2 linked regions of the Variovorax paradoxus B4 genome follow. The protein of the gene in region 2 interacts with the protein of the main gene of each other region in a pairwise test. Links are inferred from orthologs where the notes say so. Each region holds a gene or a part of one and is shown on either strand. Other genes may lie near its edges.

Evidence for each region.
Region 1: the proteins of abc-f (region 2) and VAPA_RS11575 interact in binary tests that used the Escherichia coli proteins (3 or more experiments, as listed by UniProt). The link is inferred for Variovorax paradoxus B4 from one-to-one orthologs.

What each region holds. Positions count from the first base shown.
Region 1 is NC_022247.1:2,507,161-2,516,546, reverse strand. Bases 3,804-7,218 are described here. They hold VAPA_RS11575 (2-oxoglutarate dehydrogenase E1 component), read right to left. Parts: upstream 6,881-7,218; coding sequence 4,004-6,880; downstream 3,804-4,003. Other genes in these bases: VAPA_RS11570 (propionate--CoA ligase), read right to left, coding at 7,059-7,218; odhB (2-oxoglutarate dehydrogenase complex dihydrolipoyllysine-residue succinyltransferase), read right to left, coding at 3,804-3,950. Outside these bases: VAPA_RS11595 (hypothetical protein), read right to left, coding at 1-156; cell division protein ZapE, read right to left, coding at 153-1,253; lpdA (dihydrolipoyl dehydrogenase), read right to left, coding at 1,258-2,688; more of odhB, read right to left, coding at 2,703-3,803; more of VAPA_RS11570, read right to left, coding at 7,219-8,990; VAPA_RS11565 (isochorismatase family protein), read right to left, coding at 9,107-9,386. UniProt on the Escherichia coli protein: E1 component of the 2-oxoglutarate dehydrogenase (OGDH) complex which catalyzes the decarboxylation of 2-oxoglutarate, the first step in the conversion of 2-oxoglutarate to succinyl-CoA and CO(2).
Region 2 is NC_022247.1:3,008,102-3,016,960, reverse strand. Bases 892-3,779 are described here. They hold abc-f (ribosomal protection-like ABC-F family protein), read right to left. Parts: upstream 3,398-3,779; coding sequence 1,385-3,397; downstream 892-1,384. Other genes in these bases: prmB (50S ribosomal protein L3 N(5)-glutamine methyltransferase), read right to left, coding at 3,537-3,779; VAPA_RS14010 (hypothetical protein), read right to left, coding at 892-1,358. In the rest of the region: VAPA_RS14015 (helix-turn-helix domain-containing protein), read right to left, coding at 1-446; more of VAPA_RS14010, read right to left, coding at 855-891; more of prmB, read right to left, coding at 3,780-4,418; dapE (succinyl-diaminopimelate desuccinylase), read right to left, coding at 4,415-5,590; VAPA_RS13990 (PilT/PilU family type 4a pilus ATPase), read right to left, coding at 5,619-6,767; dapD (2,3,4,5-tetrahydropyridine-2,6-dicarboxylate N-succinyltransferase), read right to left, coding at 6,821-7,645; dapC (succinyldiaminopimelate transaminase), read right to left, coding at 7,689-8,859. UniProt on the Escherichia coli protein: Genetic data indicate it may be involved in ribosome assembly or function.

The sequences.
Region 1 (9,386 bases), 500 kb from region 2 along the record:
GCGCTCCTTGTCGAAGCGCGCCTCGATGGCAGCGCGCTCGGCGCTGAGCCTGCTGCGTTCCGCTTCGAAGTCTGCATTGCCTGCGGCCGCGTTGGACTGCGCCCACAGCGGCAGGCTGCCCAAGGTCATCAGCACGGCGAGAACGATATTTTTCATGTCAGTCGAGTGTCCACGATGCGGCGTTCCAGGGAGAGGAACTCGCTCGATTGCATTTCGGTGAGCCTGGAAACCGTTCGCGGGAATTCATGCGCAAGCGGCCCCTCGGTGTACAACGCCTCCGGCGGTACCTCGGCCGACATGATGAGCTTGACGCGCCGGTCGTACAAGACGTCGACCAGCCAGGTGAAACGGCGTGCTTCGGAGGCCATGCGCACCGGCATGTGCGGCACGTCGGACAGCAGCACGGTGTGGAACTGGCTGGCGATCTCCAGATAGTCGTTCTGCGAGCGCGGTCCGCCGCACAGCGTCTTGAAGTCGAACCAGACCACGCCGCCGGCCTTGCGCCTGGCGCGGATCTCGCGCTGCTCGATGTGCAGGACCGGGTTTTCGTCGGCTGTTTCGGCCAACCTGTCGAAGGCCTTGCGCATCTCCTTTTCGGCCGAAGCATCGTTCGGCGTCAGGTACATGCGCAGTTGCTCGAGCGTGCGGCGCCGGTAGTCGGTGCCATTGTCCACGCTCAGGACCTCGAGCTTCTCGTTGAGCAGCGCGATCGCGGGCAGGATGCGGTCGCGGTGCAGCCCGCCAGGATAAAGATCGTCGGGCCTGAAATTGGAGGTGGTGACAAAGCCCACGCCGTTCTCGAACAGCGCCACCAGCAGGCGATGAAGGATCATCGCGTCGGTGATGTCCGCCACGTGGAACTCGTCGAAGCAGATCAGCTTGTAGCGCTTGGAGATGCGCCGCCCCAGCTCGTCGAGCGGGTTGACCGTGCCCTGCAGCTCGCGCAGTTCGCGGTGCACCTCGCGCATGAACTCGTGAAAGTGCAGCCGCGTCTTGCGCCGCAGCGGCACCGCGTTGAAGAACAGGTCCATCAGGAAGCTCTTGCCCCGGCCGACGCCACCGTACATGTAGACGCCGCGCGGCAGCTCGGGCCGGTTGATGAACTTCTTCAGCGCGTTGGAACGCTGGGCCTTGTAGTCGCCCCACTCCCGGGCGCAGCGATCCAGCGCCTCGACGGCGCGCAGCTGCGCGGGATCGCTGCGGAACCCGCGCACAGCGAGTTCCGCCTCATAGGCCTGTTTGACGCTGGTCAATGGATCAGAAGTTCAGCGTGCGCTTGTCCACGGCAAGTGCCGCTTCCTTCGTGGCTTCCGACAGCGACGGGTGCGCATGGCAGATGCGCGCGATGTCTTCGGCGCTGGCCTTGAACTCCATCGCCACCACGGCTTCGGAGATCAGCTCGCTGGCCTGCGGGCCCACGATGTGCACGCCGAGGATCTCGTCGGTGGCCGCGTCGGCCAGGAACTTGACCATGCCGGTCGTGTCGCCCAGCGCGCGTGCGCGGCCGTTCGCGAGGAACGGGAAGGTGCCGGCCTTGTAGGCACGGCCCGCGGCCTTGAGCTGCTGCTCGGTCTGGCCGACCCACGCGATCTCGGGGTTGGTGTAGATCACCCACGGCACGGTGTTGAAGTTGACGTGGCCGTGCTGGCCCGCAATGCGCTCCGCCACGGCAACGCCCTCTTCCTCGGCCTTGTGCGCGAGCATCGGGCCGCGCACCACGTCGCCGATGGCCCAGACGTTGGGCAGGCTGGTCTTGCAGTCGTCGTCCACGGCGATGGCGCCGCGCTCGTCGAGCTTCAGGCCCACGGCCTCGGCGTTCAGGCCGATGGTGTTGGGCACGCGGCCGATCGAGACGATCAGCTTGTCGACTTCCAGCGTCTGGGCTTCGCCCTTGGCATTGGTCCAGGCCACGCTCACGCCCTTCTTGGACGACTTGATCTCGCCGACCTTGACGCCGAGCTCGATCTTGAGCTTCTGCTTGTCGAAGGCCTTCTTGGCTTCCTTGGCGATCTGCTCGTCGACCGCGCCGAGGAAGGTCGGCAGCGCTTCGAGCACCGTGACTTCGGCGCCGAGGCGGCGCCACACCGAACCCATTTCAAGGCCGATGACGCCCGAGCCGATCAGGCCCAGCCTCTTCGGCACCGCGCCGATGCGCAGCGCGCCGTCGTTCGAGAGGATGTTCTCCTCGTCGAACGGCGCACCCGGCAACGCGCGGGCGTTGGAGCCCGTGGCCACGATGATGTGCTTGCCGTCGATCGACTCTTCGGCAGCGCCCGCCACCTTGATCTCGTAGCCGGCTTCGCCCGCCTTCACGAACGAGCCGCGGCCATGGAAGAAGGTGATCTTGTTCTTCTTGAACAGGTACAGGATGCCGTCGTTGTTCTGCTTCACGACCTGGTCCTTGCGGGCCAGCATCTTGTCGAGATCCAGGCCCAGGCCTTCGACCTTGATGCCGTGCTCGGCAAAGTGGTGGCCGGCCTGGTCGAAGTGCTCCGACGATTGCAGCAGCGCCTTCGACGGAATGCAGCCGACGTTGGTGCAGGTGCCGCCCGGTGCGGGGCCGCCCTTGGCGTTCTTCCACTCGTCGATGCAGGCCACGTTGAAGCCGAGCTGCGCCGCGCGGATCGCGGCGATGTAGCCGCCAGGGCCGCCGCCGATGACGATGACGTCGAATTGTTTGTTTGCCATCTGATTCTTTCTCCTCAGATGTCGAACAGCAGGCGCGACGGATCTTCCAGCGCTTCCTTCATGGCGACCAGGCCCAGCACGGCTTCGCGGCCGTCGATGATGCGGTGGTCGTAGCTCATGGCGAGGTAGTTCATCGGGCGGATGACGATCTGGCCGTTCTCGACCACGGCGCGGTCCTTGGTGGCGTGCACGCCCAGGATGGCCGACTGCGGCGGGTTGATGATCGGGGTCGAGAGCATCGAGCCGAAGGTGCCGCCGTTCGAGATGGAGAAGGTGCCGCCGGTCATCTCTTCGATGCCGAGCTTGCCGTCCTGCGCCTTCTTGCCGTATTCGGCGATCTTCTTCTCGATGTCGGCAAAGCTCATCTGGTCGGCGTTGCGCAGAATGGGCACCACCAGGCCGCGCGGCGAACCGACGGCAATGCCGATGTCGAAGTAGCCGTGGTACAGGATGTCGTTGCCGTCGACCGAGGCGTTGATCACCGGGTACTTCTTGAGCGCATGCACCGCGGCCTTCACGAAGAAGCTCATGAAGCCGAGCTTCACGCCGTGTTCCTTGGTGAAGCTGTCCTGGAAGCGCTTGCGCAGTTCCATGACGGGCGCCATGTTGACTTCATTGAAGGTCGTCAGGATGGCGTTGGTCGATTGCGACTGCAGCAGGCGCTCGGCGATGCGGGCGCGCAGGCGGCTCATCGGCACGCGCTGCTCGGGGCGTTCGCCCAGATCAGGCGCGCTGGCGGGTGCGGCGACCTGTGGCAGAGCGGGCTTGGCGGCCGGTGCGGCCACGGCGGCCGCGGGCTTGGCGCCCGAAGCGACTGCGCCGAGCACGTCGCCCTTGGTGACGCGGCCGTCCTTGCCGGTGCCGGCGACGTCGCTGGTCTTCAGGTTGTTGTCGGCCAGCAGCTTGGCGGCGGCGGGCATGGCGACGTCCGACTTCGCGCCGCCGGTGGCGGCGGCAGCCGCTGCTGCCGGGGCCGGCGCGGCAGCGGGTGCTGTTGCAGGCGCTGCGGCACTTGCCTTGCCTTCGGTGTCGATCTTCGCGATCAGCTGGTCGGCCACCACGGTGGCGCCATCGGGCTGCACGATTTCGGCCAGCACGCCAGCCGAGGGCGCGGGCACTTCGAGCACGACCTTGTCGGTCTCGATCTCGATCAGGATTTCATCGACGGCGACGGCTTCGCCGGCTTTCTTCTTCCAGGTGAGCATGGTGGCTTCGGCCACGGATTCGGAAAGCTGGGGGACTTTGACTTCTACGATAGACATTTGGAGAGAGCTCCGGATTTTTCTTGAGGTGTTCGTGTGAAAAGAGGCTTGTTTTACTTGGTCAGCACGAAGCCCTTGAGCTTGCCAAATGCGCCATCGACGAGCGCCTTCTGCTGTTCCTGGTGCAGGTGCGAGTAGCCGACTGCGGGCGATGCCGAAGCGGCACGGCCGGAGTAGCCGAGCTTCTGGCCGTCCTGCATGTTCTCGTGGATGTAGTGCTGCACGAAGAACCAGGCGCCCTGGTTCTGCGGCTCGTCCTGGCACCACACCACATCGGCGAGGTTCGGGTACTTCTTGAGCTCGGTGGCGAAAGCCTTGTGCGGGAACGGATAGAGCTGCTCGACGCGGATGATTGCCACGTCGTCGTCGCCCTTTTCTTCGCGCTTCTTGGCCAGGTCGTAGTAGACCTTGCCCGAGCAGGCGATCAGGCGCTTGACCTTCTCGGCCTTCAGGCCCTTGCTGTCCGGAATGACCGTCTGGAAGCCACCCTTGGTGAACTCGGACAGCGGCGAGGTCGCGTCCTTGTTACGCAGCAGCGACTTCGGCGTCATGATGATCAGCGGCTTGCGCAGGTTGCGCACCATCTGGCGGCGCAGCACGTGGAAGATCTGGCTGGCCGTGGTGGGCTGCACCACCTGCATGTTGGTGTCGGCGCTCAGCTGCATGAAGCGCTCCAGGCGCGCCGAGCTGTGCTCGGGGCCCTGGCCTTCGTAGCCGTGCGGCAGCATCATGGTCAGGCCGTTGACGCGGCCCCACTTCACTTCGCCCGAGGCGATGAACTGGTCGATCACCACTTGCGCGCCGTTCACGAAGTCGCCGAACTGGGCTTCCCAGATCACCAGCGTGTTCGGGTCGTTCGAGGCGTAGCCGTATTCGAACGCGAGCACGGCCTCTTCCGACAGGATCGAGTCGATCACGACGAACGGTGCCTGGTTCTCGGCCACGTTCTGCAGCGGCGTGTAGGTGCCTTCGTCGAACTTCTCGCGGTTCTGGTCGTGCAGCACGGCGTGGCGGTGCGTGAACGTGCCGCGGCCGCTGTCTTCGCCCGACAGGCGCACCGGGTAGCCGCTGGCCACCAGCGAGGCAAAGGCCATGTGCTCGCCCATGCCCCAGTCGACGTTCACGTCGCCGCGGCCCATGGCGGCACGGTCGTCCAGCACCTTCTTCACGAGCGGGTGCACCGTGAAGCCGGCCGGCACCGTGGTGATCTTCTCGGCCAGGCGCTTCCACTCGCTGGACGGAATGGCGGTGTCGCCGGCGTCGGTCCACTTCTTGTTGAGGTACGGATTCCAGTCGACGGCGTACTTGCTCTTGAAGTTCGTGAGCACCGGGTCGACCGTGTTGCGGCCTTCGTCGAAGGCGGCGCGCTGGGCCTTGACCATGTCGTCGCCGAGCGTGTCGCCCAGGCCCTGCGTCGCCAGCTTGTCGGCGTACAGCTTGCGCGTGCCGGGGTGCTGGGCGATCTTCTTGTACATGAGCGGCTGCGTGAGCGAGGGAGTGTCCTGCTCGTTGTGGCCGAGCTTGCGGAAGCAGATGATGTCGACCACCACGTCCTTCTGGAACTCCATGCGGAATTCAAGGGCGAGCTGGGTGGCGAGCACCACGGCCTCGGGATCGTCGCCGTTCACGTGCAGCACCGGCGCCTCGATCATCTTGACGATGTCCGAGCAGTACAGCGTCGAGCGGCTGTCGCGCGGGTCGCTGGTGGTGAAGCCGATCTGGTTGTTGATGACGATGTGCACCGTGCCGCCCGTGAAGTAGCCACGGGTTTCGGCCAGTGCCAGCGTTTCCATCACGACGCCCTGGCCCGCGAAGGCGGCGTCGCCGTGCACCAGCACGGGCAGCACCTGCTTGCCCTGCGGGTCGGCGCGGCGGTCCATGCGGGCGCGCACCGAGCCTTCGACCACGGGGTTCACGATCTCGAGGTGCGAGGGATTGAACGCCAGGCTCAGGTGCACCGGGCCGCCGGGCGTGGTCACGTCCGAGCTGAAGCCCTGGTGGTACTTGACGTCGCCGCTGGGCAGGTCTTCGGGTGCGGTGTGGTCGAACTCGGCGAACAGGTCGGCCGGCATCTTGCCGAGCGAGTTGACCAGCACGTTGAGGCGGCCGCGGTGGGCCATGCCGATCACGATTTCCTGCACGCCCTTGATGCCGGCCTGGTTGATCAGCTCGTCCATCGAGACGATGAAGCTCTCGCCGCCTTCGAGCGAGAAGCGCTTCTGGCCGACGTACTTGGTGTGCAGGAAGCGTTCGAGGCCTTCGGCCGCGGTCAGGCGGTTCAGCACGTGCTTCTTCTGGTCCGCGTTGAGCTGCGGGTTGGTGCGGGCGCTTTCGAGCTTCTGCTGCCACCAGCGCTTGTGGTTCTGGTCGGTGGTGTACATGTACTCGGCACCCATCGTGCCGCAGTACGTTTCGCGCAAGGCATTGAGCAGGTCGCGCAGCGACATGGCCTCCCTGCCGAAGAAGGTGTTGCTGGTGTTGAACACCGTCTCGAGGTCGGCGTCGGTGAAGCCGTAGAACGAGGGCTCGAGTTCCGGAATGGCCGGGCGCTCGGCGCGCTTGAGGGGGTCCAGGTCGGCCCAGCGGGCGCCGACGTTGCGGTAGGCGGCAATCAGCTGCTGGACGGCGGTGCGCTTGCGGCCGAGCTCGGAATCCGCGCCGCTGGCCTGCACGACCTTGGTGGTGCCCTGCTTCGCGCGTTCGGCAAAGGCGTTGATCACCGGCTGGTGCGGGACGTCCCGGGTGTTGGAGCCATCGACCGCGGGCACGTTCTGCAGGGCGTCGAAGTACGAACGCCAGTTGTCAGGCACGCTTCCGGGATTGGAGAGGTAGTTTTCGTACATCTCTTCGACATAGGGCGCATTGCCGCCGAAGAGGTACGTGTTGCCCTGATACGCGGCATACGCCGTGGGCTTGGAGGAATCGCTCATGATCCGCTGACCTTCGCTTCCCTGAAGGAAGCACTAGCTGGTTAAGAAACCTTCCGCGACACGGCTGAACCGATTGGCGGATGCGACTGTGGCTGGGGAAGGGCCTGAGTACCTTCGCATTGTGCCACGTCAAACATATGACGGCTGGACGCGGCTTCGCAAGGCCGGTTTCGCTCACTCAGGCGGAAGAAACCAGCTGCCTGATCTGCTGCAGGGTGGCGGGGTCGTCGATGGTGGTCAGGTCGCCCGGATCGCGCTGCTCGCACACGGCCTGGATGGCGCGCCGCAGCAGCTTGCCGCTGCGGGTCTTGGGCAGGCCCGAGACGAAGCGCACCCGGGCGGGCCGTGCCAGCGCGCCGAGCTGGTCGGCCACCACTTTCATGATCTCGCCTTCGAGCTTCAGCGCCGCGTCGGCATCGGTCACGGCGATGCCGTCCTTCGGCACCACGAAAGCCATCGCCACCTGGCCCTTGAGCGCATCGGCCACACCGACCACCGCCACCTCCGCCACGTTGGCGTGGCCCGAGATGCTCTCTTCGATCTCCCGGGTGCCGAGGCGGTGGCCGGCCACGTTGATCACGTCGTCGGTGCGCCCGAGGATGTAGAAATAACCGTCTTCGTCGCGGATGCCCCAGTCGAAGGTCGAATAGACCATCTTGCCCGGCACGCTCTTCCAGTAGGTGTTGACGAAGCGCGCATCGTCCTTCCACACGGTCTGCATGAAGCCGGGCGGGGTGGGCCCTTCGACCACGACCACGCCCTTTTCATTGGGGGCGGTCAATTCCTCGCCGGTCGATTCGTGCAGGATCTTGATCCGGTAGCCGTACATCGGAACACCGGGGCTGCCGAACTTGCTGGGCTTGGCCTCGACCCCGTTGGCAATGGTGATCATCGGCCAGCCCGACTCCGTCTGCCAGTAGTTGTCGATGATGGGCACGCCCAGGCCTTCGCTGATCCAGCGCGCGGTGGGCTCGTCGAGCGGCTCGCCGGCCAGGAACAGCGCGCGCAGGCTCGACAGGTCGTATTTCTTGAGCAGCGCCGGGTCCTGCTTCTTGAGCACGCGCACGGCGGTGGGCGCGCTGAACATCACCGTCACCTTGTATTTCTCGACCAGGCGCCACCAGATGCCGCCGTCGGGCTGCCGGTCGATGCCCTGGGTGGGCAGGCCCTCGTACATGAGGGTGGCCATGCCGGCGATCAGCGGACCGTAGACGATGTAGCTGTGGCCCACCACCCAGCCGATGTCGCTGGTCGAGAAGTAGGTTTCGCCAGGCCGGCCGTCGAAGATGTGCTTCATGCTCGCGGCCAGCGCCACGGCATAGCCGCCCACGTCGCGCTGCACGCCCTTGGGCTTGCCGGTGGTGCCGCTGGTGTAGATGGTGTAGCTGATGTCGGTCGAGGCCAGCCAGGCGCAGGGCACCTCGGCGTCGAGGTGCTTGCGTCGAAGTTCGCTCGCCACATGGTCGCGGCCGGCCGTCAGGTCCATGGGCGCCAGGCCGCGGTCGGTGAGCAGCACCGCGGCCGGCTTGTGCTTCGACAGCCGGATCGCCTCGTCGAGCAGCGGCTTGTACGCAATGACCTTGCCGCCGCGCGAGCCGGCATCGGCGCTCACGACCACCTTGGGCTCGGCGTCCTCGATGCGCGTGGCCAGCGAGCCGCTCGCGAATCCGCCGAACACCACGCAGTGGATGGCGCCGATGCGTGCGCAGGCCAGCATCGCGAAGGCGGCTTCGGGAATCATCGGCATATAGATGAGCACGCGGTCGCCGTTCCCCACGCCCAGTTCCATCAGGCTGGCGGCGGTGCGCTGCACCTCGGCGTGCAGTTCCTTGAAGCTGTAGATCTTCTCGGCGCCGGTTTCGGTGGAAACGAAGATCAGCGCGGGCTGGTCGCCGCGCGTGGCCAGGTGCCGGTCGACCGCGTTGTGGCACAGGTTGGTGGTGCCGCCGACGAACCAGCGCGCAAACGGCGGCTGGCTGGCGTCGAGGATCTGCTCTGCGGGGGTCTGCCAGTCGATCAGCTTCGCCTGCTCGGCCCAGAAGGCCTCGGGCGCATCCACGGACTGGCGATAGAACTCTTCGTAGCGGCTCATCTGGACATGTCTCCTTATTCGTCCGGCCCTGGCGGCATCGCCAAAACTGAATTCATAATTATGGAGACTGATCTTGCAGCAAGCTGACGGCCGGAACAATCGGGCCGAGCCCTGTCATGCGCCGCCGATTCCGGCTATCGAATCAGCGCGAGCAGCTCGTCAAAGGCGGGGTGTTCCGCCGTGCGCAGCCATTCGAAGCCGACCATCTCCGTCGTCACGAGTTCGGCCCCGGCGCCGGCCAGCCGGTCGAAGGCGGCATCGCGGTTGCGCTCGGTGCGCGAGCTGCAGGCATCCGTGACGACCCAGACCTCGAATTCGTCTTCCAGCAGGTCGAGCGCGGTCTGCAGCAGACAGACGTGGGCTTCGCAGCCGGCGATCACGATGGAATTGCGCTCTTCGGCTCCCGCCGCAGGC
Region 2 (8,859 bases):
CGCAGCGCGTAGGTATTGCCGGGGCTGTGATGCGCAACGCAGGGAAGCCACCGCTCGGCCTGGATCGTTCCTTGCGCGGCGCCATTCCACGAAGCAACTTGCGCCCATGCGATGAGGGGAACGGTGCCGGGCGTGCCGGGACGGAAGGACGGGCCCGACGGCGGCGTGCGCGTGACCCTGTAGGTGCCCGGAGCTTCGTTGGCGTTGTCGCGCGCCGTGCGCGGCTGGGGCACGTCCCAGGGCGCGGGGCCGTCGCCGGTGTCGAGCCAGTTGGGATCGACGCGGTAGGCGCGTGCCAGTGCGAGCAGGGCCATCGATCGGCCGGTGTCGCCGCGTTCTATCTTCGAGATGTTGGATTGCTTGACGCCTGAAGCCGCCTCGGCTTGCTTCTGAGTCATCCTGGCGTATTTGCGCGCTGCCAATGCGCGCGCTGCAATAGTCTCCATGGGCGCCGATTTAAGCGCAGGCGAATATTCACTTTGGACTCCAGAATAGTTGAAAGGGAGTATTTGCCATGAAACCACGCAATTGGTGCTGGCGCCGAAGGCCGTGAGGCCGACGCACAAGCAATTCGAAGGGCGAAGCCGTCATTGGGCGCCGTCCCGAGTCGGCAGGACGGCGCCCGGACGCGCGCGCGGCGTGATGCCGCTTCGACCGAATTCGCCTATTGGGCTGATCCGTGCAAAGGCCGCTGCCGCAGGGCCTGTGGCTCGACCGCGCGCTGTTGGCGCTGCTGGCCGTCGCGGCTCTTTTCCATGGACTTTGCTCGCAGGACGACGGCCTGGCGGGCTTGGCGATTGCGGGCCTGGTTGCCGCGGCGTGGATCGGGACCGCGCTGTTCGACGACTGCGCGTTCAGGCGGGGGCGTGCGGTCCGGGAGGCGGTAGAGAGAGCGTCGCGCTCACGCGCACGCAATCCTTGATGTGCTGCTCGCCGAGGGCGCGCAAGGCGGCGTAGCCGAGCGCGGCGGAAACGATCTGCCCGGCAATCGGCACGTACTTGGCGGCCTGCTTGGCTGTGAGCTTCACGCCGGCATGCCGCGCGAGCTTGATCAACAGCTCGCGCGTGACGAGCCTGCCAACCAGCAACGCGCCAACCGTCGTGGCAGCCTTCTGGATGCGTTCGCGCTGATGCGGCGCAAGCTTTTCGACCTGGGTGACCGAAAGGCCGAACTCGGCGCTGATCTGCGGCACCAGGCGCGAGAGCAGGGCCGCATCGGCCGCCCAGTCGATACCGGGCAAGGGAACGGCGCTGGCGGCCGCGGCCATCAAGGCCTTGCGGCCGATCAGGCGGCGGCTGCGGTGGATCGCAGTGATCAGCTTTTCGTCACCCCGGGCCAGCTCGATGGCGGACGGCATGCAGGCAGTCTCCTATGCAGGGTGGGTCAGGCCGCCAGCGTCTCGAGCTGGCCCGACAGGGCCAGCCAGCGCTCTTCGAGCCGACCGATTTCGTCGTTGAGGGCTTTCAGCCGCTTGCCCGCTTCGGCAATTTCGGCCGGCGGCAGGGGCTGTGCCAGGCGCGCCTCGAGCGCGGTGCGTTCGGCGCTGGCCGCGGCCAGTCGTTCATCGATCTGCGCGATCTCGCGCTTGATCGGCTTGGCCTGGTCGCTGCGTTGCTGGCGGTCCTGGGCGTCCTGCTTGCGCTGCTGCGGGTTCTTGTTTGCGGCCGCAGGTTCGTTGGCGGCAGGCGCTGGCGCGGCGGCCACGGGGACGGCCGTATTGGCGGCTTCGCGCACGGCCACCTTGGCTTCTTCGCGCAGCCGCTTGGCTTCGTCGAGCAGGTAGCGCTGGTAGTCGTCGAGGTCGCCATCGAAATCGGTGACCACGCCGCGGCCCACGAGCCAGAACTCGTCGCACACCGAGCGCAGCAGCGCGCGGTCGTGGCTCACCAGCATCAGCGTGCCTTCGAATTCGTTGAGGGCCACGGCCAGGGCCTCGCGCGTGGCGAGGTCCAGGTGGTTGGTGGGCTCGTCCAGCAGCAGCAGGTTGGGTCGCTGCCACACCATCATCGCAAGCACCAGGCGCGCCTTCTCGCCGCCGCTCATCGTGCCGACGGGCTGCTTCACCATGTCGCCGCTGAAGTTGAAGCTGCCGAGGAAGCCGCGCAAGGCCTGTTCGCCGGTGCTTTCCTTGACGGCGCTGCCCAGCTCGCGTGCCATGCGCACCATGTGCTCGAGCGGGTTGTCCTGCGGGCGCAGCACGTCGAGTTCCTGCTGTGCGAAGTAGCCGATGTTGAGGCCCTTGCCCTCGGTGACCTGGCCGGCCAGTGCGCCCATTTCGCGCGCGATGGTCTTCACCAGCGTCGACTTGCCCTGGCCGTTGGCGCCCAGGATGCCGATGCGCTGGCCCGCCAGCACCGAGCGGCTGACGCCGCGCAGGATGGTCTTGGGCTCTTCGCCTTCGATCTCGTAACCGAAGCTGGCGTTGCTGATCGAGAGCATCGGGTTGGGGATGTTGCCGGGCTCCTTGAATTCGAAGGTGAAGTCGGCCTCGGCCAGCAGCGGCGCGACCTTCTCCATGCGCTCCAGTGCCTTCACGCGGCTTTGCGCCTGCTTGGCCTTGCTGGCCTTGGCCTTGAAGCGGTCGATGAACTTCTGGAGGTGGGCGATCTTGTCCTGCTGCTTGGAGAAGGCCACCTGCTGCTGCTCCATCTGCAGGGCGCGCATTTCCTCGAACTTGCTGTAGTTGCCGCCGTAGCGCGTGAGCTGGGCGTTGGCGATGTGCAGGGTGACGTCGGTTACGGCGTCGAGAAACTCGCGGTCGTGGCTGATGACGATCATGGTCCCGGCGTACTTCTGCAGCCAGGCTTCGAGCCACACCAGCGCGTCCAGATCCAGGTGGTTGGTGGGTTCGTCGAGCAGCAGCAGGTCGCTCGGGCACATCAGCGCGCGGGCCAGCTGCAGGCGCATGCGCCAGCCGCCCGAGAAGCTGTTGACGGGGCCGTCGAGCTCGTGCGACTTGAAACCCAGACCCAGGATCAGGGCCTGCGCGCGCGGCACGGCATCGTGCTCGCCGGCGTCGGCCAGGTCGGTGTAGGCGTGGGCCAGTTCCATGCCGATGTCGGCGTCGTCGGGATTGGCTTCGTAGGCGGCCTCGATGGTTGCCAGCGTGGTGCGCAGCTCGGCCAGGCGGGTATCGCCGCCCACCACGAAGTCGGTGGCCGACTCCTCGGTTTCGGGCATGTCCTGCGCGACCTGTGCCATGCGCCATTGCTTGGGCACGTAGAAGTCGCCGCCGTCTTCGTGCAGCGAGCCGTTGAAGAGCGCGAACAGGGTCGACTTGCCGGCGCCGTTGCGCCCCACGAGGCCGACCTTTTCACCGGGGTTGATGGTGACGGTGGCGCCGTCGAGCAGGACCTTGGCGCTGCGGCGAAGAATGACGTTTTTGAGAGTAATCATGAAATAGGAACCGTAGGGGCGATTATCCCGCCCGGCCCGTGGCGGCCTGGCGCGAAGGGGCAAATGGGGACACCACCCGGTGAAAGGAGGGCTGCAGCCGTGGCTGCGAGAAAGTGGCGCGGGGAGGGGGCGAGCGCAGCTAACGCACGCCGGCACTGGCCAGCAGCGCGGTTCGGGTCACGAGCAGGACCTGGTCCTCGCCTGCGGAGGTTTCCAGCCACACGACTTCGAGCTGCGGAAAGGCCGCCTCGAAGTACGCGCGCTCGTTGCCGATTTCCAGCACCAGCACGGCCTCTTCGCTCATGCGGGAAGGCGCGTCGGCGAACAACTGGCGAACGAAGTCCATGCCGTCGGCACCGCCGGCCAGCGCCAGTTCGGGCTCGGCGCGGTATTCGGCGGGCAGGGCGGCCATGCTCGCGCTGTTCACGTAGGGCGGGTTGCACAGCACCAGGTCATACGGGCCGGGCAGGTTGGCGAGGCCGTCGGATTCGACCAGCCTGATGCGCGCATCGAGCTGGTGCCGGGTGATGTTGATGGCGGCCACCTCGAGCGCCTCGGTTGACAGGTCGGCGGCATCGACCGTGATGTCCGGATAGGTCATGGCCGCGAGCACTGCCAGGCTGCCGTTGCCCGTGCACAGGTCGAGCACACGCTGCGTGTGTTCGCCCAGCCAGTAGTCGATGCTGCCGTCGGCGATCAGCTCCGCGATGAAGCTGCGCGGCACGATGGTGCGCTCGTCCACATAGAAGGGCACGCCCTGCAGCCACGCCTCCTTGGTGAGATAGGCGGCGGGCTTGCGCGTGGCGATGCGCTCATCGAGCAGCGCGGCAACCTTGCCGGCGTCGGCCGGCGAGACGGCCGTGTCGGCGACGGCATCGATGTCATCCAGCGGCAGCTTCAGGCGCCACAGCACCAGCCAGGCGGCCTCGTCGAAGGCGTTGGCCGTGCCGTGGCCGAAGGCAACCCCGGCTTCTTCCAGTCGCTTGGCGCCGGCTTCGATCAGCTCGATGACTGTGTTCATTCAGCAAGCGACGCTTCGAGGCGCTCCAGCGTGCGCTTGTAGATGTTCTTCAGCGTCTCGATCTCGGCCACGTCGATGTGTTCGTCGATCTTGTGGATGCTGGCGTTGACCGGCCCGAGCTCGACCACCTGCTTGCAGATCTTGGCGATGAAGCGCGCGTCGCTGGTGCCGCCGCTGGTCGACAGCTCGGTGGCAATGCCGGTTTCGTCGGCGATTGCGGCTTGCACGGCGGTAACGAGTTCGCCCGGCGTCGTGAGAAAGGGCAGGCCGCCGATGGTCCAGCCCAGCGAGTAGTCGACACCATGCGCGTCGAGCACCGCATGCACGCGCTTTTGCAGCGACTCGGGCGTCGATTCGGTCGAGAAGCGGAAGTTGAAGTCGATGACCGCGCTGCCCGGAATCACGTTGCTCGCGCCAGTGCCCGAATGGAAGTTGCTGATCTGCCAGCTGGTGGGCTGGAAGTACGCATTGCCTGCATCCCAGCCGCCCGCGGCGTTGATGGCCACCAGCTCCGCCAGTGCGGGCGCCACGGCGTGCACCGGGTTCTTCGCGAGGTGCGGGTAGGCGATGTGGCCCTGCACGCCATTGACGGTGAGCTTGCCGCTCATGGTGCCGCGGCGGCCGTTCTTGATCATGTCGCCGCAGCGCTGGACGGCAGTGGGCTCGCCGACGATGCAATAGTCGATGGTCTCGCCGCGCGCGGCCAGCGCGTTGCAGACGATGACCGTGCCATCGACGCCCGGGCCTTCTTCGTCGCTGGTGAGCAGCAGCGCGAGCGTGAGTTGCGGATCGGGCGTGGCCTTCAGGAATTCCTCGATGGAGACAACGAAGGCCGCGATCGATGTCTTCATGTCGCACGCGCCGCGGCCGTACAGCTTGCCGTTGCGGTGCGTTGGCGTGAACGGGTGGCTGGTCCACTGTTCGACCGGTCCCGTGGGCACCACGTCGGTGTGGCCGGCGAACACCAGCGTCTTCGTTGCCGTGGCACTGGCCGGGCGGCGTACCGCCCACAGGTTGATCACGCGGAAGTCGGCCGGCCCGCTCTCGATGGTCTCGAGTGTGAAGCCCAGTTGCGCCAGCCGTTCGCCGAGGATCTGTTGGCAGCCCGCATCGTCGGGGGTGACCGAGGGGCGCGAGATGAGTTGTTCGGCGAGCTGGAGCGTTCGGGACATCGGGGGAAAAGCCGGGGGAGGGCTGTGTTCAGAACTTCACGTCGAGCGTGATGTCGGTAAAGGTAGGTTCGTCGACCTGGTCCATCAGACTGCGGTCTTCGGTCTTCTGCTTGGGGGCGGCGCGGTTCTGCAGGCGCCACATCAGGTTGGTGGGCGAGTCGGCCTGGGCCAGGCCTTCCTCGCGCGTCACGCGCTCTTCGGTGATGAGGCGGGCAATGTCTTCCTCGAAGGTCTGGGAGCCTTCGGCCATCGACTGCTCCATGGCTTCCTTGACGGCGGAGAAATCGCCCTTTTCGATCAACTCGGCCACCAGGGCCGTGTTGAGCATGACCTCGAGCGCCGGCACGCGGCCGCCCGACGGCGTGCGCAGCAGCCGCTGCGACACGATGGCGCGCAGGGCCGAGCCCAGGTCGCCCAGCAGCGTGGGGCGCACCTCGACCGGGAAGAAGCTCAGGATGCGGTTGAGCGCGCGGTAGCTGTTGTTGGCATGCAGCGTGGCCACGCACAGGTGGCCCGACTGCGCATAGGCGATGGCCGCGGTCATGGTGTCGCGGTCGCGGATTTCGCCGATCTGGATCACGTCGGGCGCCTGGCGCAGCGCGTTCTTGAGCGCGACCTGCAGCGATTCGGTGTCGCTGCCTACGTCGCGCTGGTTCACCAGCGACTTCTTGTTGGTGTAGGTGAACTCGATGGGTTCTTCCACCGTGAGGATGTGGCCCGTGGCGTGCTCGTTGCGGTAGTCGAGCATCGAGGCCAGGGTGGTGGTCTTGCCCGCGCCGGTTGCGCCCACCATCAGGATCAGGCCGCGCTTCTCCATGATCAGCGTCTTGAGGATGTCGGGCAGGTTCAGGTCGGCGAAGCTGGGAATGGTCGAGGCGATGTGCCGCACCACCACCGCATAGCTGCCGCGCTGGCGCATGGCGCTGATGCGGTAGTTGCCGGCGCCCTCGAGCATCACGGCCATGTTGAGTTCGCCCTTGTTCTCCAGTTCCTGGATGCGGGCTTCGGGCACCACTTCGGCCAGCAGCGCGAGCGGCGCGGCGGCCGGCAGCACCTGGGCATTGATCGGCACGCAGGTGCCGTTGATGCGGATCAGCACCGGGGAGTGCGCCGAGAGGTAGATGTCGGAGGCCTTGCGCTCGGCCATCAGACGAAGGATTCGCTCCATCATGTTCATCGGTCTCTCTCCTCGGGTGCTGTTGTTTTCTAAGGGGAAGGAAGCAGGGCCAATCAGTCGCGCAGCAGGTCGTTCAGCGACGTGGTCGAACGCGTCTTGGCGTCGACCTTCTTCATGATGATGGCTGCGTACGTGTTGTACTTGCCGCCGGGCTTGGGCAGGCTGCCGGCGACGACGACCGAGCCTGCGGGCACGCGGCCATAGATGATCGTATCGGTGGTGCGGTCATAGATCGGCGTGCTCTGGCCGATGAACACGCCCATCGACAGCACCGAGTTTTCTTCGATCACCACGCCCTCGACCACTTCGGAGCGCGCGCCGATGAAGCAGTTGTCTTCGATGATGGTGGGGCCGGCCTGCAGCGGCTCGAGCACGCCGCCGATGCCGACGCCGCCCGACAGGTGCACGTTGGCACCGATCTGCGCGCACGAACCCACGGTGGCCCAGGTGTCGACCATGGTGCCTTCGCCCACGTAGGCGCCGATGTTCACGTACGAAGGCATCAGGATGGCACCCTTGGCGATATAGCTGCCGCGGCGGGCCACGGCCGGCGGCACGATGCGAACGCCCGATTCCTTCAGTTCTCCGGCCGACAGGTGCGAGAACTTGGTGGGCACCTTGTCGTAGAAGCCGAGCGAGCCGGCCTGCATCTGCTCGTTGTCCTTCAGGCGGAACGACAGCAGCACGGCCTTCTTGATCCACTGGTGCACGGTCCACTGGCCGACACTTTCGCGCGTGGCCACGCGCAGCTTGCCGTTGTTGAGCTCGGAAATCACGTGCTCGACGGCATCGCGCACTTCGGCGGAAGCGGCGGAGGGCGAGATGTTGGCGCGGTCTTCCCACGCGGCGTCGATGATTTGTTGCAGTTGCTGGGTCATGGAGAAAGTCTCGGGTAAAAAATGGGAGCCAGGAAAGCAGCGTTCAGCCCCGGCCTTGAGGGCTGGATTGCACGAAGCGGACGATGCGCTCGGCGGCTTCCACGCATTCGGCCGTTTCGGCCACCAGGGCCATGCGGATGCGGCCCCGGCCGGGGTTGGCGCTGTGAGCCGTGTCGCGCGCCAGATAGCTCCCCGGCAGAACCGTTACATTGTATTGAGCGTAGAGCGCGCGGGCGAAGGCTTCGTCGTCGCCAGCCCACACTTCGGGAATGCCGGCCCAGAGATAGAAGCTGGCGTCGGGCAAGCGCACGTCGAGCACGGGTTCGAGCAGCGGCGTGACGGCCGCGAACTTGGCACGGTACTGGGCGCGGTTGTCCACCACATGGGACTCGTCGCCCCAGGCCGCGATGCTGGCCGCGGCCACGGCGCCGCTCATGGCGCTGCCGTGATAGGTGCGATAGAGCAGGAACTTCTTGATGATGGCCGCGTCGCCTGCCACGAAGCCGCTGCGCAGGCCGGGCACGTTGCTGCGCTTGGACAGCGAGGTCAGCGCAATCAGGTTCCGGAAGTCGGGCCGCCCGAGCTTCACCGAGGCTTCGAGTCCGCTGAGCGGAGGCTCGTCGCGGAAATAGATTTCGCTGTAGCACTCGTCGGCGGCAATCACGAAGCCGTGGCGGTCCGACAGATCGAAGAGCCTTTTCCATTCGTCCAGCGACATCACCGCACCCGTCGGGTTTCCCGGCGAGCAGACGAACACCAACTGCGTGCGGGCCCAGACGGCCTCGGGCACGCTGTCCCAGGCTACCGCGAAATTGCGCGCGGGCACGCTGGCCACGTAGTACGGCATGGCGCCCGAGAGCAGGGCCGCGCCCTCGTAGATCTGATAGAACGGATTGGGCGACATCACCACCGGCTGCGGCGAGGCGGTGGGGTCGACCACGGTCTGCGCCAGCGAGAACAGGGCTTCCCGCGAACCATTGACAGGCAGCACCTGCGTGGCCGGGTCGAGGGCGAGGCTGTAGCGGGTTTTCAGCCAGTCAGTGAAGGCGGTGCGCAGGCTCAGGTCCCCGGCGGTCGCGGGGTAGGCGGCCAGCGCGCCGAGGTTGGCGCTCAGGGCGTCCTTGATGAAGCCTGGCGTGGCGTGCTTGGGCTCGCCGATGCCCAGGCTGATGGCCGGGAACTCGGGGTTGGGCGTGACGCCCGCGAACAGTTGC